Linked DNA regions of Magnetofaba australis IT-1. The protein of the gene in region 1 interacts with the protein of each later gene in a pairwise test. Links are inferred from orthologs where the notes say so. Each region holds a gene or a part of one and is shown on either strand. Other genes may lie near its edges.

Region 1 (9,752 bases):
CCGAAACCCTGGAGCTGCTCACTCATGGCGACTTGACCCGCCGCATCGCCGTGCCGGAAACCCCCGACGAATTGGACCAGTTGGCCATGGGGGTCAACCGCATGTCCGATAGCCTGGTGAAGATGATTCGCAACGTCTCCCTGCGTTCGGCCACGCTGGATGCAGTGATCAACGAGTCCCAAGGGGTCAAGGATCTGCTCAACAAAGACGCCAAACAGGCCCACGAGCGCACCTATGAAGCGGTGGCGCGCAACTCCGGCGTGGATGAGGATTTCACCGATCTGAAAAACCACATCGATAAAGTGTCGACCAACTTCACCACGGTATACGACGCCGCGCTGTCGCTGACCGAGCGCATCAGCGCCATCGCCGACGCCTCAGCCTCGGCGGAAGAGAACGTCTCATCGGCCGCCCGCTCCACCCAGGAGATGGCCGCCAATATCAATGAAATCAATCAGGATCTCGATAGCGTCAACGCCTCCATGCAGGAGGTCGCCAGCAAAATCGGCGACATCAATCAATCCATTCAGGAGGTCAACGAACGCTGCGTCACCGCCAACGCCGAGTCGCAACGCACCAAGGTGCAGTCGCAGGAATCCATGGAGCGGATGACCAAGCTGGCCGATTCCGCCCACTCCATTGAAGCGGTGGTGGAGATCATCAACGACATCGCCGAGCAGACCAATATGCTGGCGCTCAACGCCGCCATCGAAGCCGCCGGCGCCGGTGATGCGGGCAAGGGCTTTGCCGTGGTGGCCAACGAAGTCAAAGAGCTGGCGCGGCAGACCACAGAATCCACTCTGCTGATCCGGGAACGTATTGACGAAATCCAGGATGGCGCCCGCGACGCCGCCAACGCCAGCAAACACGTCAGCGAGAGCATCGAGCAGATCGCCGCCATTAATAACGAGATCAACACCCTGGTGGGCGAGCAGAACCACACCATCGGCGTCATCTCCCACTCCATGCAGGAGGTCTCACAAGCCGCCCTGCGCGTCTCCGGCAACGCTCAGGAGATCTCTGAGAGCGCTGGCGCCATCACCGCCGCCAGCCAGAGCGCCGACGCCAGCGTGCGCGAGATCACCGCCATGAGCGCCCAGGCTTCCAGTGACGCCGCCTCGCTTACCGAACTGGGGCAGCAGTCGCAGCAGTTGGCCGAAGAGGCCAAGACCATGGGCACCAACATCTTCTCCGCCTCCTGTGAGGTGCAGAAGAACGGCATCCAGACCATGAATCTGGTCAATATGATGAACGGCTCCATCCACCAGACCGAAATGTTGGTGGAGGTGATTCAGGAGACCAGCACCGCGCTACTGCAATCCACCGAAGGGCTGCGCATCGGCAACCCCACCTTCGATGTGCGCGCCATCAAACTGGCCCACCTGGGTTGGTTGACCAAGCTGGAGCACGTCATTCGCGGGCGCGTGAGCCTGTCGCCCAACGAAGTGGCCACCGGGCGCGATTGCGCCTTCGGCAAGTGGTACTACAGCTCCGGCGTGGAACTGTTCGGCGACCTGCCGGTGTTCCAGCATCTGGGCGAAGTGCACCTCAAAGTGCATGAAACTGCGCGTGAAGTGGTGCATCTGGCGCATGAGCAGAAGACCGAAGAGGCCATCGTCAAGATGTCTGATTTCAACAATCTGCGCCGTCAACTGTTCGAACTTCTCGATGAGGTATTCCAGGACTGCAAGGCCATCGCCATCGTCAACCCGGACCAGCAATCCAACCCGTAAACCCGCCGCTTGCGCCAGGATGGCGCGGCGTATCCTGACGATGCGGAAACTCTTGACCGGGCGCATATGGAGAAGTAGGATATGCGCTCTTCAAATTGACAGCCTCACGCCGCCTTAGCTCAGCTGGTAGAGCAGCGCATTCGTAATGCGGAGGTCGTAGGTTCGAATCCTATAGGCGGCACCACTCTAACCCTCTGATTTCCCTATATTCTGCCGTTCGATATCGTTGTATGTTGAACAAATAATCAGAAAATGGGACAAAAGTGGGACAGAAAAGCCCCGAAATCCTCGTGATTTCGGGGCTTTTGTTTTTCACCAATGATACGTGTTCTAACTCAAAGCGAGTCTTGGCGATTCTGGAAATGAAAGATATCGAGGGCTACGCCCTCGAGCTCCCAAGATCATAAGCCACACCGTGGGCTCCGCCCACACCCGCTGGGGGCGCGGCCCCCAGACCCCGCCGCCGACCAGTCGGCGGCAAATAATCAGCGCAAGCCGAACCTGCATCACGCAAACATTGGCCGTTTTGTACGGTTTTGGTTTCGCATTGCACAAAAAATCCCCTGGAGGAGATCCTCCAGGGGATTTTCACTTCAACGCCAGCGGCCAGGCCGCCGGGCGGGATTAGGCAGCGGCGATGGGAATGATGCCGCTGTTTTCGTAGTCCGGGATCTCATGGAAGTTGAGATAACGGTACAGCTCATCGGCGTTGGGATCGATCTTCTCCTTGGCGATGGCCAGATACTCCTCCGCCGTGGGGATCTTACCCATCATGGCGCACACCGCAGCCAACTCGGCGGAACCGAGATAGACCTGCGCGCCTTTGCCCATGCGGTTGTCGAAGTTGCGCGTGGAGGTGGAGAACACCGTGGCGTTGTCCTTCACCCGCGCCTGGTTGCCCATGCACAGGGAGCAGCCGGGCATCTCGGTGCGGGCGCCGGACTTGCCGAAGATGTTGTACACACCCTCTTCGATGAGCTGCTGCTCATCCATGCGGGTGGGCGGCACCACCCACATGCGGCCATCAATCTGCGGCTGACCGTCGAGAATCTTGGCGGCGGCGCGGAAGTGACCGATGTTGGTCATGCAGGAGCCCAGGAACACTTCGTCGATGGTGTCGCCAGCGACGTCGGAGAGGGTCTTTACATCGTCTGGATCGTTGGGGCAGCAGACGATGGGCTCCTTGATCTCGGACATGTTGATCTCGATCACCTTAGCGTACTCGGCGTCGGCGTCCGGTTGCAGCAGCGTGCCGTTGGCGATCCACTCCTCCACCGCATCGATGCGGTTTTGGATGGTCTGCGCATCGCCGTAGCCGCGCTTGATCATATTCTTCATCAGCGTGACGTTGGATTTCAAATACTCCACCACCGGCTCGCGATTCAGATGCACGGTGCAGGCCGCCGCCGAGCGCTCGGCGGAGGCGTCGGCCAGTTCGAACGCCTGCTCGACTTTCAGGTCGGGCAGACCTTCGATCTCCAGGATCTTACCGGAGAAGATGTTCTTCTTACCGGCTTTGGCCACGGTCAGGTCGCCATTCTGGATCGCCACGTAAGGAATGGCGTTGACCAGATCGCGCAGGGTGATGCCCGGCTGCAACTCGCCGGTGAAGCGCACCAGCACCGACTCGGGCATCACCAGCGGCATGGAGCCGGTGGCGGCGGCGAAGGCCACCAGACCGGAACCCGCCGGGAAGCTGATGCCGATGGGGAAGCGGGTGTGGGAGTCGCCACCGGTGCCCACGGTGTCGGGGATCAACAGACGGTTGAGCCAGGAGTGCACCACGCCGTCTCCCACGCGCAGCGCCAGGCCTTTACGCTCCTGGATGAACTGCGGCAGGGTGTTGTGGGTTTTGATGTCCACCGACTTCGGGTACGCGGCGGTGTGGCAGAAGCTCTGCATCATCATGGGCGAAGAGAAGCCCAGGCAAGCCAGCTCCTTGATTTCGTCGCGGGTCATGGGGCCGGTGGTGTCCTGGGAGCCCACGGTGGTCATGAACGGCTCGCAGTATTCGCCGGGACGCACGCCGGTTTTGCCCACGGCCTTGCCCACCATCTTCTGCGCCAGGGAGTAGCCTTTACCGGAATCGGCGGGCTGCACCGGGTCGGTGAACAGGTCGATGGGGCCCATGCCCAGCGCTTCGCGGGCTTGAGCGGTCAATTTTCGACCGATGATCAACGGCACGCGGCCGCCGGCGCGCACTTCGTCGGCCAGGGTGTTGGGCTTCAATTCGAAGCTGGCCACCTCGGCGCCGTCGCGCATGATCTTGCCGGTTTTGGTGTTGATGGTGATCACGTCGCCGGAGTTCAGACCGGTGACGTCACACTGAATCGGCAGCATGCCGGAGTCTTCAGCGGTATTGAAGAAGATGGGGGCGATCACGCCGCCGATCACCACGCCGCCGGTGCGTTTGCCGGGCACGTAAGGGATGTCGCGGCCGGTGTGCCAGATCACCGAGTTGGCGGCGGACTTACGCGACGAGCCGGTGCCCACCACGTCGCCCACATAGGCCACCGGGTAGCCCTTCTGTTTGAGCTCGATGAGCTGCTCCAGACCGCCAGGCATGCGGTTGACCAGCATCGCTTTGGCGTGCTGCGGGATATCCGGACGGCTCCAGGCTTCGGAGGCGGGAGAGAGGTCGTCGGTGTTGGTCTCGCCATCCACCTTGAACACGGTGACGGTGACCTCTTCGGGCATCTCCGGCTTGCTGGTGAACCACGTGGCGTTGGCCCAGTTCTCCAGCACCTGTTTGGCTTTGGGGTTGCTCTTGGCCTTGTCGGCGACATCCTTGAAGGCGTCATACACCAACAGGGTGTTGGAGAGCGCGTCCACCGCCACGTCGGCCAGCTCGGCGATATCCAGCAGGTCGATCAACGGAGCCACGTTGTAGCCGCCCATCATGGTGCCCAGCAGCTCGGTGGCGCGCTTGGGGTCGATCAGGGAGCAGGAGACCGCGCCGCCGGCCACAGCGGCCAGGAACTCGGCTTTCACTTTGGAGGCGTCGTCCACGCCGGGGGGCACCTGATTGGAGATCAGGTCCACCAGCGTCTCCTCTTCGCCCGCCGGGGGATTTTTCAGCAACTCGACCACGGCTTGGGTCTGTTCAGCGTTCAGGGGCAGCGGGGGCAACCCCTCTTTGGCGCGTTCAGCCACATGTTGGCGATAAGCTTCGAGCATGATTCTCCTCCAGAAAGCTGGTCGCAGATGCGCCTATTCACATCTGACAACACCAGCATCATTCACAGAAATGGCCTGAAAGATAGACTGACTCGCTCCGCTTGGCAAGCAACTTTTCACGCAATCCGCGCAATGATTGGCGCCAGCCGCAGCAGCGGGCGGCAAGTGAGCGCGCCCAACCTGCAGTCAGACTATTTGGATCAACGCAACTGCAATCCCATTCCATTCCATAATGCTGATGACGCGCTGGCGCCCATGCGGCGGGCAAAGCGATCAAACAGCGGCTCTTCGGATGAGTAATCGACGATATCTTCGGCTTTGACTTTGTCGCGGGCAATGGCCTCCAGCGACGCCAAACCGTCGATCAAACCCAACTCCAGCGCCTGTTCGCCGGTCCAGAACAGACCGTTGAAGAGGGTGTCGTCATCGGCCTTGAGCCGTTCGCCCCGAGCGCGTTTGATCACCTCAATGAACTGGCCGTGGATCACGCTGAGAAGCTTCTTGGCGTGGGCGCGCTCGGTCTCATCCACCGGCTGCATGGGGCTCAGGAACGCCTTATGCGTGCCGCTGGTGAGGGTGCGGTCCTCCAACCCCAGCTTCTGCAGCGCCTCGGTGAATCCCATGCCGGGCATCACCACACCCACCGACCCCACCAGCGTGGCTTTGTCGGCGTAGATCTGGTCGGCGGCGGAGGCGATGTAGTAGCCGCCGGAGGCGCACATATCCTCCAGCGCGGCGTAGACGGGTATTTTCTCATATTTGGCGCGCAGACGGCGGATCTCATCGTGCACCATGCCCGATTGCACCGCGCTGCCGCCGGGGCTGTTGATCTGCACCACCACCGCGCTGGTCTGCTTATCCTTGAAGGCGGCGCGCAGCCCCTCGATCACCTTTTCGGCGCTGTTCTGGCCATCGGGCAGAATCGCCCCATCGATGCGCACCACGGCGGTGTGTTTATCGGCATCCGACAACGATTCAGCGTCGGCCAGCAGATCGTCCTTGATGCTCAAAGCCAAAAAAACCAACAGATAGAGGGCGATGAACAGGCGGAACAGATTCTTGCCCCAACGGGCGCGTTTCTGTTCACGCAGGGAGTCGCCGACGATGCGCTGCATCGCCACACGCTCCTGCATGCGGTTATCTTCCAGCGCAGTCAACAGCCGTTGCAGGCGCTGATCGGTCTCATTGTCACTCATGGGATTACGCCAACGCCCATCGTTAATGGTGTGAATTTGGATGGGAAAAGGGTGGCGCAGATGGGCAGGGATGGCAAGGGTTGACGCACCAGGGCGTCAACCCTTGTACAGGATGCAAGGAGAGCCTAGCGCACGGCTCAGGCGCCCGCAGCGGCGCCCGCATGGGAGTCGGGTCGCATGCGCGGCTGCATGGAGAGCTGGTCGGGGTTCTTAAAGCGAATATCGACAAAGTTCTTGAGCATGCTCACGCAGAAGCGCATGCCATAGACTTCGCACTCGCGGCACTCCTGGGTGTTCTGAGTGCACATGTTGTTCTTGTTGGCCCAACAGGGGGTCTTGTTGTCATGGATCACCGGGCAGTTGTGTTTGCCCTCGAAGGTGCACGCTTTGCTCTCCCAACAAGGGATCAGCGACATCAGGCGACGGATGCCGGCGATGCTGATGCCCGCCTTGATCATCTTGCGCACTTCGATGAGCCACTCCACGTCGCGTTCGGTGAAGTAGCGGGTGCCCGCCGAATTCTTGTAGGCGATGAACAGCCCTTCGCGCTCATACATGTGGATGGTGCGGATACTAATATCCAGCCGCTTGGCCACCACGCCGATTTTGACCATTTCGTTTTGGTCAACGTGCGTTCCACACGCGCTTGCTTTTGCGTCCATGGTAATCCCCCCTTAGGAATATGACTCACAAATCAGTGTGCATCCCGACGATCATCTGCTTTTTTTATTTTTGATGTCGTCAAATATAATTCATCTGGATATAAATATAAACCGCAAATATGTCGGGTGATCACCTGAAAGGCATTTTCACAAATCCAGTGCAGCCCGCGCCCACAGGCGATTGAGGAGGCATTGCGTCAGGCAAAAAAAAGAGGCCCTCACGGGCCTCTTTATATCGACATCCATTCAACGTCTTACAATCGTCATCCCAAATTCAGATTGTAGAAGGCGCCACGGCCGTCAAAACGGGCGGCCTCGCCCAGCTCCTCTTCGATGCGCAGCAGCTGGTTGTATTTGGCGATGCGATCGGAGCGGCTCATGGAGCCGGTTTTGATCTGACCGGCGTTGGTGGCCACGGCGATATCGGCGATGGTGGCGTCTTCGGTTTCGCCGGAGCGGTGGGAGATAACCGCCGTGTAGCGGGCGCGCTGAGCCATTTCGACCGCTTCAAAGGTTTCGGTCAGGGTGCCGATCTGGTTCACCTTCACCAGGATCGAGTTACCGATGCCTTTGTCGATGCCTTGCGCCAGGATCTTGGTGTTGGTGACGAACAGGTCGTCGCCCACCAGCTGGATGCGGCCGCCCAGGGCGTCGGTGAGCGCCTGCCAGCCGTCCCAGTCGGACTCGTCACAGCCATCTTCGATGGAGACAATGGGGTACTTGCCGCACAGATCTTCATAGAAGCGCACGATCTCGTCCACCCCCATGGAGCGGCCTTCGCCGGAGAGATCATAGGTGCGGTTGTTCTTGTTGTAGAACTCCGAGGAGGCGCAATCCAGCGCCAGCAGGATGTCGTCGTTGGGACGATAACCGGCGCGCTCGACGGCTTGCATGATCACCGACAGCGCCTCTTCATTGGAGCCGAGGTTGGGGGCAAATCCGCCCTCATCGCCCACCGCCGTGTTCAGCCCTTTGTCATGCAGCACCTTGCGTAGGTTGTGGAACACCTCGGCGCCCATGCGCAGCGCCTCGCGCAGAGTCGGCGCGGAGACGGGCATGATCATGAATTCCTGGATGTCGACATTGTTGTCGGCGTGGGCGCCGCCGTTGATGATGTTCATCATGGGCACCGGCAGCAGGGAGGCGTTGGCCCCGCCCAGATAGCGATAGAGCGGCAGATCGCACTCATTGGCGGCGGCCTTGGCGGCGGCCATGGAGACGCCCAGAATGGCGTTGGCGCCCAGGTTGCCCTTGTTCTCGGTGGCGTCGGCGGCGATCAACGCGGCGTCAATGATCTTCTGATCGGCCACATCCAGCCCCAGCACCGCTTCGGCCAGATCGCCGTTGACCGACTCGACGGCTTTGAGCACGCCCTTGCCCAGGAAGCGGGCGGCGTCGCCATCGCGCAGTTCAACCGCTTCGCGGGAGCCGGTTGAGGCCCCGGAAGGCACCGCAGCGCGGCCAAATCCGCCATCTTCGGTGTAGACATCCACTTCCACGGTGGGGTTGCCGCGGGAATCGATGATCTCACGGCCATGGACTTCAATAATGCTGCTCATGGAATGGCTCTCCCTTTCTGGGCGTGTTGCCGTCGCGCGCGTAGCGCGGTTCCGATTGGGTCCAAGCAATGGACAAAAAAAACGGTTTGGATGGGCTCTTTTATACCCTCAACCCCGCGAAAACGCCAGGTCGGGCTTACGCGCCGCGCGGGTTTCATCCAGACGCGACACCGGCGTCTTATGCGGCGCGGTTTTCACCAGTTCAGGATTCTCCCGCGCCTCTTGCAGAATGGCGGTCAGAGCGTCGACGAAACGATCCAACTCCTCCCGACTTTCGCTTTCGGTGGGCTCGATGAGCATGCACTCGGGCACCAGCATGGGGAAGTAGATGGTGGGGGCGTAGAAACCGTAATCCAGCAGCCGCTTGGCCACGTCCAGCGCGCGCACGCCGGTCGCATCGGTGAGGGGTTTCAGGCTGATGATGAACTCGTGGGTGGCGCGCCGCTCGGGGAAGGCCAGTTGGAATCCCGCATCGCGCAGCCGCGCCATCAGGTAGTTGGCGTTGAGGGTGGCGTAGTCGGCCACCCGCGCGATGCCTTCGCGCCCCACCAGTCGCAGATAGGCGTAGGCGCGCAGCAGCACGCCAATATTGCCGTGAAAGGTGGACATGCGGCCAATGGAGCCGGGGCGCTCGTCACAGTGCTGCAGACGATACTCATCGCCCTCGCGCACCACCACCGGCATGGGCAGATGCGGCAGCAGACGTTCGGAGACCCCCACCGGACCGGCGCCGGGTCCGCCGCCGCCATGGGGGGTGGCGAAGGTTTTGTGCACATTCACATGCACGCAGTCGAAGCCCATGTCGCCGGGCCGCACGCGCCCGGCAATGGCGTTGAGGTTGGCGCCGTCGTAATAGAGCAAGCCGCCCGCTGCATGCACGATGGCGGAGATCTCGCTGATGCTGCGCTCGAACACCCCCAGAGTGGAGGGGTTGGTGAGCATCAGCCCGGCGGTCTGTGGCCCCACCATCTGTTTGAGCGCTTCCACATCCACGTCGCCCTGATCGGTGGTGGGGATCTCCCGCACCACGTAGCCGCACATGCTGGCGGTGGCCGGATTGGTGCCATGGGCGGCGTCGGGGGTGAGAATCTCCACCCGGGCGTCGTCGCGACGGGCGGTGTGGTAGGCGCGCATCATCGCCACCCCGGCGAACTCGCCCTGGGCCCCGGCCATGGGGGCCAGACTCACCCCGGCCATGCCGGTCAGATCGCCAATCATCCCCTGCAGCTCATACAGGCAGGCCAGCACGCCCTGATTGAGGCTGTCATCGGCCAGCGGATGGGCGTCGAGGAACCCCGGCAGCATCGCCATGCGATGGGCGCCGCGCGGGTTGTACTTCATGGTGCAGGAGCCCAGCGGATAGAAGTGGGTGTCGATGCCGTAGTTCTTCTGCGACAGGCGGGTATAGTGGCGCACCGCCTGCAA
Region 2 (9,548 bases), on another replicon or contig:
CAGTGTGGAGGACGTCCCGGCATTGGCGCAGACGCGCAGCTGGTTGGACGCCTACTTTGGCGGACGGTTTGAACCGTTTCCGATCCTCCTACAGCCTGCCGGGGGCGCGTTCTATCAGCGTGTCTGGCAGGCGCTATTGGCCATTGAGCCGGGCCAAACCCGCACCTATGGCGAAGTGGCGCAAGCGCTGGGCAGCGGCGCGCGGGCAGTGGGCAACGCGGTGGCCGCCAACCCGATTCCGGTGATCATTCCGTGCCATCGGGTGGTGGGCAAGAGCGGATTGGGCGGCTACAGCGGCGACGGCGGGCTGACCACCAAGACGCAACTGCTGCGCCTGGAGGGGGCGCTACCTGGGGAGGCGTAACATGCCATATGATCCAGAGCTGGCGGAGCGATTGGCGGCGATTGTGGATGATCTGCCGGGGATGCGCCCCATACAGATGTTCGGTGGGGTGGGGTTTTTGCTCAATGGCAACATGTGCGTAGGGGTGTGGCGCGAGTGGCTGATTCTGCGCGTGGGCGCGGAGCAGGCGGAGCGCTGCCTGCAGCAGCCGGACATGCGGCCCATGGACATCACCGGGCGGGTGATGACTGGATGGGTGATGGCGGGCCCACAAGCGTGCGCGGAGAATACGCGTTTGCTGGAGTACGTACGCTTGGCGCTGGACTTTACCGGTGCGCTCCCGCCAAAAATGGGCAAAACTCAGCGCAAATAATTTCCGCAGTGGCAAGATTCCGCTACACTTCTGGCTCGGTTGATCCCTTCCTGATTCGCGCCATGCGAGGGCGTTATCCATGTTGAACAAATCTGTGCAATTTCGCTTGTCGGCGCCGGTGGCCGCGCTGTTGATGCTGGGCGGCTGTTTTGACTCTGGCGAGAAGAACGAAGCGGGGGTGTGGGACCCTGTGCAGGAGCGGGTGGTGTATGGCGATGAAGCCAAGGAGGTCAAGCTGGACTCCGCTCAGGAGGCGGCCGCCAGCGACAATGACGACATCTGGGACGCCTTCAGCCGCAAGCTGGAAGCGGGCAAGCAGGCGATGGGGGTGGTCGGCGAGGTGATGGAGCAGAATCCCGAAGCGCTGAATGTGTTACGTGGTGACGTCAGTTCTGCGGATTATCAGAAGCTGGACAAGGACTTCCTTAAGCAGAAGGCGGAGCAGTTGAAGGGGATCGCCAGCGATGCGGGGATCGATTCCAACTACCAGCCGTCGGATACTGAGAGAGCGTTACTGCGTGGCGCTGGCGGCGCGCTGGGAGTGAGCGAATCGCGCATGAATGCGTTAGAGCAGAAGGCCAATGATAACCGGGAGCGCGTGCAGCAGGAGTGGGAGCGTTCGCGGTGACGTTGTTGGTGGAGGCGCTGCCGCCGCTGCAGCGTGGGGTGTTTGTCACGGGCACGGATACGGGGATTGGCAAGAGCGTGGTGAGCGCGTGGTTGGCGCGACGCTATGGGGCGGATTACTGGAAGCCGGTGCAGTCGGGTTTGGCGGGTGAGACCGATTCCCAATTGGTGGCGCGGTTGGCGGAGTTGGCTCCCGAGCGGGTGCATCCTGAACGTTACAGACTGCGGGAACCGCTCTCGCCCCACGCCGCTGCCGAGCGTGATGGGGTAACGCTTGACTTGGGCGATTTTCATTTGCCGGAGACTTCACAACCCCTTGTTGTGGAAGGGGCTGGTGGGGCGTTGGTTCCGCTCAATGGGGCGGAGTTGATGGTGGATTTGATGGTCCACTTGGGCTTGCCGGTGATGGTGGCGGCGCGCAATCGGCTGGGGGTGATCAACCAGGTTTTGATGACGCTGGAGGTTCTGCGCAGTCGGGATTTGAGTGTGCTTGGGGTGATTCTGACGGGGGAGGAGAATCGCGTCAATGAGGAGGCGATTGAGCAGCATGGGCGCACGGCGATTCTGGCGAGGATTCCGTGGATGGAGCCATTAACGCCGCAGGCGCTGCTGGCCGCCAGCATGCACTTTGACTCGACTACAGAGCCTTATTAAACCGCGCAATACGCTCCGGCGTCGGCGGGTGCGACGACAGATACGCTGGCGGCGACGCCTGATCCTCCGACAATCGCGTCAGAATGTCCGTATAGCGCTGCGGATCAATCCCCTGCTGACGTAAATAAATTAGCGCCGCATCATCCGCCTCACGCTCAAAATCCCGGCTGTGACGCATATCCAGCAACACCGCAGGCACGCCGGTGCTCAAATCCGCAATGCGCGTCAAATCCCCCGTCGCCATGGCGATGCTCACCGCCACAATCGAACCCTGCAGAACCCGCCGCAACGTATGACGATGGCGCACATGACCCGCCTCATGGGCCATCACCGCAATGAACTCTTCGTCGTGATGCAGCATCTGGATGAGGTCGTCGGTGACCAAAATTGTCCCGGAAGCAAGCGCCAAGGCGTTGGCCCCCAAATCCTTGCTGTGGCGAAACTGCAAAGTCAGCGGCGTGGCGTCAGGCGAAAGCGCGCCCTGAATCTTGGCGAACAGCTTCCGATAGTGGGCTTTGTCCGCCTCATCAAGCTGGCTGGGCGTGACCAAGTGAGCTTGATCCAACGCTTTCAACGCCTGCTGACCAAACACTCTGTCCCAAGAGGGCGGGATGGAGCCCGCCACCTGCCGCGCCGCCTCGGGCAATACGTAAATCGCGCCAAACCACGTCAGCCCCGTACACATTAGCAATGTGACGGCAATCCAACGCCAGCGACTCTCCAACAGATGCAGCAGGCGCCCACCGCGTTGATCCCTCTGTGCCGCCAACCACGCATCAATGGCGTCATTGTCGCGGGTTTCGAAGGTTGCGCCATCCGGCAGTGTGAAACGGCGCGGAATCGAGCCAATGCGATCGCTCACCTGCCACTGCTCCGCGCCAATACAGCGCATTGCGCTATCTTGGGGCGTGAGGATCAAATCTCCACTCTCGCCCAGCAGCGCCGAGCAAGGTTGACTGAGCAGTTGGTCGGCATGGTGCAGAATCCCCTCGATTTTCATGAATGCATCCTGCTCAGAAGCCCAAGTCCACGTCCAGGATGTCGCCGACCTCCTCGCCGATCGAAGCGACCTGACGCGCCTGTTCGCTCACAGTCGCCTCCAAGGCGCCGCTGGCCAGCAGAGTCAGGCAGGCGGCGCGATAACGCGCCATGCGGATCTGCCCCCACGGCGCCAGCAGTCCCAAGCTGATCAACGAAACAAACAGGTTGCTGATGGTGATCCAAGCCATACGCCAGGGTTTCAGACGGCTGGCAAAGGCGTGGGGGCCCAGCGTCAGATTGTTCCACACCACGTTGAGAATCGCCGAGTGGATCATCGCCGCAAGCGCCAGACTCACGGTGACCGAGAGGGCTGCGGAGATCAATCGCCCATAGACCGAAGCAGGTCCGGGATTCGCCATCATCTCCGGCAAATCAAACCCGACGAAAAGGGCGCCGCCGATCACAACCGCGCTCACCAGAATGAAGGAGAGCAGCCCCAGCAGCACGCCGTAAAAGAGATAGACGCCATAAAATGAGCGGTGCTTGGCGTGATATCCCGCCTTCAGGGAGGCGTAGCGCATTTCGCCAAACATCAAGGCGTTGCGCTTGTTCCGCCACAGCGGATAGAGCGCCCCCAGGGTGAAAACAACCAGCAATCCCCAGAACAGATACAGTTCATAGGCTTGTCCCGCCTTACCGGCAAAACCGAAGTGCAAACCCCGATAGAGACTGTAGCGGGCCTGAAACCGACGCGACTGCACCATGGCCCACGGCATGATCAGGGAGAGCAAAGCAGCGAGCCCGAAGCTGATAAGGATGCCGTTCACGCCCATTGCGCCGCTGTTGAGAAACATCATGGGCCCCACCAACGTCATAATCAGCAGGCGCCCAATGAGAATGCGCACCGGATTGGCCACATAGTCGAAGGCATGGCCGCCAAGCCGGTGTTGCCATAGAAGTAGCGCAGTCGCCGCACCTTGGCCCACGGCGAATAGATCCCCAAGGTGAGGATATTCAGGGCCCAGTTGACGATCCAAATTTTGAAGTATTCGCCCGCCCGTCCAGTAAATTGCAGCGGAAATTCCACTGCGCCAGGCTGGCTTTGCGCGCCCGTTTCCGCCATCGGTTCGACAGTTCGCATGGTTTTTATCTCAAACAATGGATAGGTGAAAAAATGACCAAAGTGTACCCGGTTTTGTCTCTCCCGGGTAGATCTCAATGCGTCAGTTGAAAACAGCCTTCTCCACGTGTCATCTGAAAGCATTGCAGTGCGTCCGGCTATTGGACGCCACATGGCAAAAGCGTATGGTGAAGCCAAACGCCGCTTACCATACGCTCCTCTTCGTCACAGGCTCCCCCATGCGTCTGTCTGTTCTCATCGCCAGTGTGCTGGCTCTCTTTCTGACGCCCCTTACAGCGCAGGCGCGCGGTCTGACGCTGGCCGAGAGTGGCGCGCCCGCCAATGCTGTGCGCGGCGTGGCGCTGGTGATCGGCAACAGCGACTATGCCAATGCGCCACTGCGCAACCCCGCCAACGACGCCGACGCCATGGCCGCCGCGCTGCGGGAGTTGGGGTTTACGGTGATGCACGCCAACAATCTGGAGCGCGCCGGCATGCGGCGGGCGATCCGCCGTTTTGGCGACGCCATCGCCAGCAGCGACGGGGTGGGACTGTTCTACTATGCGGGCCACGGCATGCAGTCCAATGGCCGCAACTATCTGATTCCCATTGGCGCCGACATCGCCCGCGAGGATGAACTCCCCGATGAGGCGGTGGCCGCCGACCTGCCGTTGCGTAAAATGGCCAGCGCTCATAACGGCCTCAACATCGTCATTCTCGACGCCTGCCGCAATAACCCCTTTGCCCGCAGCTTCCGCTCCGGCAATAGCGGACTGGCGCGTATGGACGCCCCCACCGGGACCCTCATCGCCTACGCCACCAGCCCCGGCAGCGTGGCCGCCGATGGGCAGGGCCGCAATAGCCCCTATACGCGCCATCTGCTCACGCAGATGCGTATTCCAGGGCAACCTATAGAGCAGACCTTTAAAAACGTCAGAATCGGCGTTTTGGCGGAAACAACGGGTAAACAGACGCCCTGGGAGTCCTCCTCCCTGGTGGGTTCGTTCGCCTTTACCCCCGGCGATGGCGCGCCTGTGGTTACGGCGCCCGCCCCGTGGGCCAATCCAGACGCTACTCCGAACGCCGCGTCCGCTCCGGCCAACCCCTTTGTTGGCGTCTGGCGCATGTCCGACCAGTGGGACACAGGGGTGATCAGCATCAGCGGCGACGCCAAACAGGTCACCGCCATCTCCTTCAAGGGCGACAAGGCGGACTGGAACGCGCACAACATCACGCAAACCACGCCCGATGTGATCACATTCGAATTTAAACACATCCGGGCGCCGCTGTTCTGGATAGGCGGCACGGCGACCTATACGCGACTGGCCAGTGGGGCCATTCAAGTCAAATGGGTCTCCGGGCTAACCAGCGGCGAATATGTGATGACGCGTGAGAAGAGCCCATGATTCGGTTGAAAATTGCGCCCACTTCCCCTAGAACTGAGCCCCTTCATCCCCTTCATCCCCTTCAACCCACTGTGGAACCCAATCCATGATCAAAATCGCCCCCTCCATTCTCTCCGCCGACTTCGCCCGCCTGGGCGAAGAGATCCGCGCCGTGGAGGCCGCTGGCGCCGACTACATCCATGTGGATGTGATGGATGGCCACTTCGTGCCCAACCTCACCATCGGCCCGCCGGTGGTCAAATCCCTCAAACCGGTGGCCACAAAGCCGCTGGACGTGCACCTGATGATCGAACCGGTGGATCCCTATATCCCCGAATTCGCCGCCGCCGGGTCGGACATCATCACCGTTCACGCCGAGGCCACCAAGCATCTGGACCGCACCCTCAACCTGATCCGCGAAAACGGCAAGAAAGCGGGGCTGTCGTTCAACCCCGCCACCCCGTTGAACTGCCTGGAGCATGTGATTCACTTGGTGGATCTGGTGCTGATTATGAGCGTCAACCCCGGCTTTGGCGGTCAGAGCTTCATTCCGGCTTCGTTGGAGAAGATCCGCACCGTGCGCAAAATGATCACCGCTTCCGGGCGCGATATCGAGTTGCAGGTGGATGGCGGCGTCAAGCCCGACAATATCGGCCCCATCGCGGCGGCGGGCGCCGACGTCTTCGTGGCGGGCTCGGCGGTGTTCTCCCAACCTGACTATGCAACCGTCATCGCCGCGCTCAAATCCGAAGCGCAAAAAGCGCTGGGTTGAGGCAGGTAGGGTCTTATGACGCGCTTAATGATGAAAGAGTAAAGAGACTGGGGCTTTGCCCCAGACCCCACCAGGGCGCCGCCCTGGACCCGGCAGGGCGCTGCCCTGCACCCGCTTAAGGGTCACAGACCCTTAAGAATCCCGCCAAATTGCCTTTGGCAATTTGTCCCCTTACAGAGCGCTCGCTTTACCTCTTTCCCGCACACACTTCTGCATCGGAGTGGTGCGGGCATAAAAAAACCGCCATCAGGCGGTTTTTTTATTCTGCTTTGCTGCGGCTTTAGACCAGTCCCAGCGCGCTCTTTTGCGCCGCAATCAAGGTCTGGATGCCCTGCTCGGCCAAATCCGCCATGGCGTTGAACTCCGCGCGGCTGAACGGCTTCTCCTCCGCCGTGCCCTGAATCTCCACAAACTGCCCGGAGCCGGTCATCACAAAGTTCATGTCCGTCTCACAAGCGGAATCCTCCGCATAATCCAGATCCAGCACCGTCTCGCCATTCACAATGCCGCAACTCACCGCCGCCAGCGAATCCATCAACGGATTGTCGCGCAGCGCGCCGCTGTTGAGCAGCTTGTGAATCGCTTCAGACAGCGCCACATAGGCGCCGGTGATGGAGGCGGTGCGGGTGCCGCCGTCGGCCTGCAACACGTCGCAATCCAACCAGATGGTGCGTTTGCCCAACGTGTTGAGATTGACCACCGAGCGGATGGAGCGGCCAATCAGACGTTGGATCTCCAACGTGCGCCCGCCCTGTTTGCCGCGCGCCGCCTCGCGCCCGCTGCGGCTGTGGGTGGAGCGGGGCAGCATGCCGTATTCGGCGGTGACCCAACCCTGGTCGGAGCCGCGCATCCAGCGGGGTTGCGACTCCTCCACGGAGGCGGTGCAGAGCACGCGGGTATCGCCGAATTCGATGAGGCAGGAGCCTTCGGCGTTCTTGCTGTAGGAGGGCAGAATGGAAATCGCCCGGAGCTGGTCCGGGCGACGGCCGTCATGACGTGTCTGACTGCTCAAGGGGCGGTCCTCGTCGATATGCATTGGTATTGGAAAAGGTTAATTGTATGCGCCAAGCATCAGATAAAGCACGGAGCAAAAACTAACCGAGGTCCAGGAGGGCGTCCCTCCTGGCGGGTCACGGGCAGAGCCCGTGCGGGTCCAGGGCAGCGCCCTGGCGGGTTGAGGGCGGCGCCCTCATGGGGTCTGGGGCGAAGCCCCAGTCTCTTGCATCATCCCCAAAAAACAAAACTGGGGCAACGAGGCCCCAGTTTCTTACATCCTATCCAAGCAGTCTGAATCAGACGATGCCCTTCTTGGCGCCCAACTGGATGGCGTTGCTGACCAACTGGTGCACGCCGCCCACGGTGTCCATGGGGATGCCGTAGTAGGGCAGAACCTTGGTGAACTGCGCTTTACAGATGGCGCAGATCAGGGCCAGGAAGTTGACATTGTCGTTCTCCATCACCTGCTTCAGAGCGGTCACGCGGGGCAGCGCGCCCTGAATGCGCAGGTCCATCAATTCGTCGGTCAACAGACCGCCGCCGCCGCCGCAGCAGAAGGTCTTTTCGTGGATGGTGTCGGGGTCCATGTCCACGTATTTATTGGCCGAGGCCTTGATCAACTCCCGCGGGATGTGGAACTGACCGCCGGGGGTCGGTCCCATGCGCGAGGCGCGCGCCACGTTGCAGGAGTCGTGGAAGGTGATGGTGTAGTCGTCGTTAGCCGACTTGTCCAACGTCAACGCGCCGCGCTTGTAGAGATCGTAGGTGAACTCACAGATATGCTGCGGCACGGGGTAATTGGGGTCCAGATAGTCAAACGGACCGTTCAGCGTATTCCAGAAGCTGTAGGCCACGCGCCAGGCATGGCCGCACTCGCCGACGATGATGCGTTTGACGCCCAATTCGCGAGCTTGATCGGAGATGCGCTTGGCGATCTTCTGCATCTGATCGAAGCTGCCCATGAACATGCCGAAGTTGGCCGCTTCCGAGGCGATGGAGCTGATGGTGTAGGGGATGCCCGCCTGGTGGAACACCTTGGCGTAACCCATCAACGAATCGACGTGGGGCGCGGAGAAGAAGTCCGCCGAGGGCGGAATCAACAGCACTTCGGCGCCAGCCTGGTCCAGCGGCAGCTTCACTTCGTGACCGGTGGTCTCGAGGATATCCTCCTCCATGAACTGGAGGGTGCCTTCCAACGCCGGTTTGGGGATGCCCAGGTTGTTGCCGATGTCGTGCACTTTGGCGACGATTTCGGTGCTGTACTTGTGGCCCACGCCGATGGCGTCCATCAGTTCGCGCGCGGCCATGGTCACTTCGGCGGTGTCGATGCCGTAGGGGCAGAACACCGAGCAGCGCCGACACTGGGAGCACTGGTGGAAATAGGTGAACCACTTCTCCAGCATCTCTTCGTCGAAATCGGCGGCCTTCACCAGATCCGGGGCGATCTTGCCGGGGATGGTGAAGTTGCGGCGATAGACCTGACGCATCAGCTCGGCGCGTTGCACCGGCATGTTGTTGGCGTCTTTGGTGCCCAGGTAGTAGTGGCACTTGTCGGTGCAGGCGCCGCACTTGACGCAGATGTCCATGTAGACTTTGAGCGAGCGGTACTTGCTGAGCAAGTCGCCGAACTTCTCCACGCCCGCTTCCTGCCAGTTGGGCAGGCGCTCGCCGGGGAAGTTCAGGGGCTCCATGTGCTTCTCTTTAGCCGGGATCGGCTTCAAGTGACTCATGGTCCCCGGGGTCACCGGCGGGGTCACGATATCGTTGCCAACCTCGGGCACAAAGGTATCGTCAGCCATCTTCAAGTCTCCTCATTCCATTGACGCCAGGAGGCTGGCGATCAGCTCTTCGCCCACGGATTGACGTGGCGCTCTTCGCGGGGGGTGTCGGTCTGGTTGCGGGTGGGGCTGAAGAAGATGCCGCCCGCATGCATCAGTTTGCTGAAGGGGAAGATCAGCATCAGGACCAACACGCCGATGAAGTGCATGATGAACACCGGGTCGCCGGGGATGTCAAAGATGCCGCCAAAGCGGGTCCAGGTGACCATGGCGTCTTTGATGCCAACGATATCGGGACGCGCGAAGAACTGCATGGTCAGGCCCGACAGGCCGATGGCCATGAGCAGGACCAGCATCAGGTAGTCGGCTTTGGAGGAGATGTGGCGGTAGCGGTCCACCACCAGACGGCGCACGAACAGCATGCCCAGCGCGCCCACCATCACAAAGCCAGCCAGCACGCCGAGAATCTGCAACGGACCGAAGAATTGGGGCAGATCGAAGAAGTAGCGCAGATGACGA

The links.
Region 2: the proteins of eno (region 1) and rpe interact in binary tests that used the Escherichia coli proteins (3 or more experiments, as listed by UniProt). The link is inferred for Magnetofaba australis IT-1 from one-to-one orthologs.

Annotation. Positions count from the first base shown.
Region 1 is NZ_LVJN01000018.1:201,550-211,301, reverse strand. The notes cover bases 6,180-9,143. They hold eno (phosphopyruvate hydratase), read right to left. Parts: upstream 8,328-9,143; coding sequence 7,032-8,327; downstream 6,180-7,031. Other genes in these bases: gcvPB (aminomethyl-transferring glycine dehydrogenase subunit GcvPB), read right to left, coding at 8,436-9,143; MAIT1_RS07115 (MerR family transcriptional regulator), read right to left, coding at 6,244-6,768. In the rest of the region: MAIT1_RS07135 (methyl-accepting chemotaxis protein), read left to right, coding at 1-1,733; acnB (bifunctional aconitate hydratase 2/2-methylisocitrate dehydratase), read right to left, coding at 2,358-4,910; MAIT1_RS07120 (S49 family peptidase), read right to left, coding at 5,111-6,106; more of gcvPB, read right to left, coding at 9,144-9,752. UniProt on the Escherichia coli protein: Catalyzes the reversible conversion of 2-phosphoglycerate (2-PG) into phosphoenolpyruvate (PEP). It is essential for the degradation of carbohydrates via glycolysis.
Region 2 is NZ_LVJN01000021.1:560,360-569,907, reverse strand. The notes cover bases 4,663-7,422. They hold rpe (ribulose-phosphate 3-epimerase), read left to right. Parts: upstream 4,663-5,589; coding sequence 5,590-6,255; downstream 6,256-7,422. Other genes in these bases: rph (ribonuclease PH), read right to left, coding at 6,536-7,291; MAIT1_RS21085 (caspase family protein), read left to right, coding at 4,663-5,504. Outside these bases: MAIT1_RS21120 (methylated-DNA--[protein]-cysteine S-methyltransferase), read left to right, coding at 1-364; MAIT1_RS21115 (TfoX/Sxy family protein), read left to right, coding at 366-716; MAIT1_RS21110 (hypothetical protein), read left to right, coding at 796-1,344; bioD (dethiobiotin synthase), read left to right, coding at 1,371-1,997; MAIT1_RS21100 (M48 family metallopeptidase), read right to left, coding at 1,981-2,997; more of MAIT1_RS21085, read left to right, coding at 4,284-4,662; sulfate reduction electron transfer complex DsrMKJOP subunit DsrK, read right to left, coding at 7,548-9,050; MAIT1_RS21065 (respiratory nitrate reductase subunit gamma), read right to left, coding at 9,092-9,548. UniProt on the Escherichia coli protein: Catalyzes the reversible epimerization of D-ribulose 5-phosphate to D-xylulose 5-phosphate.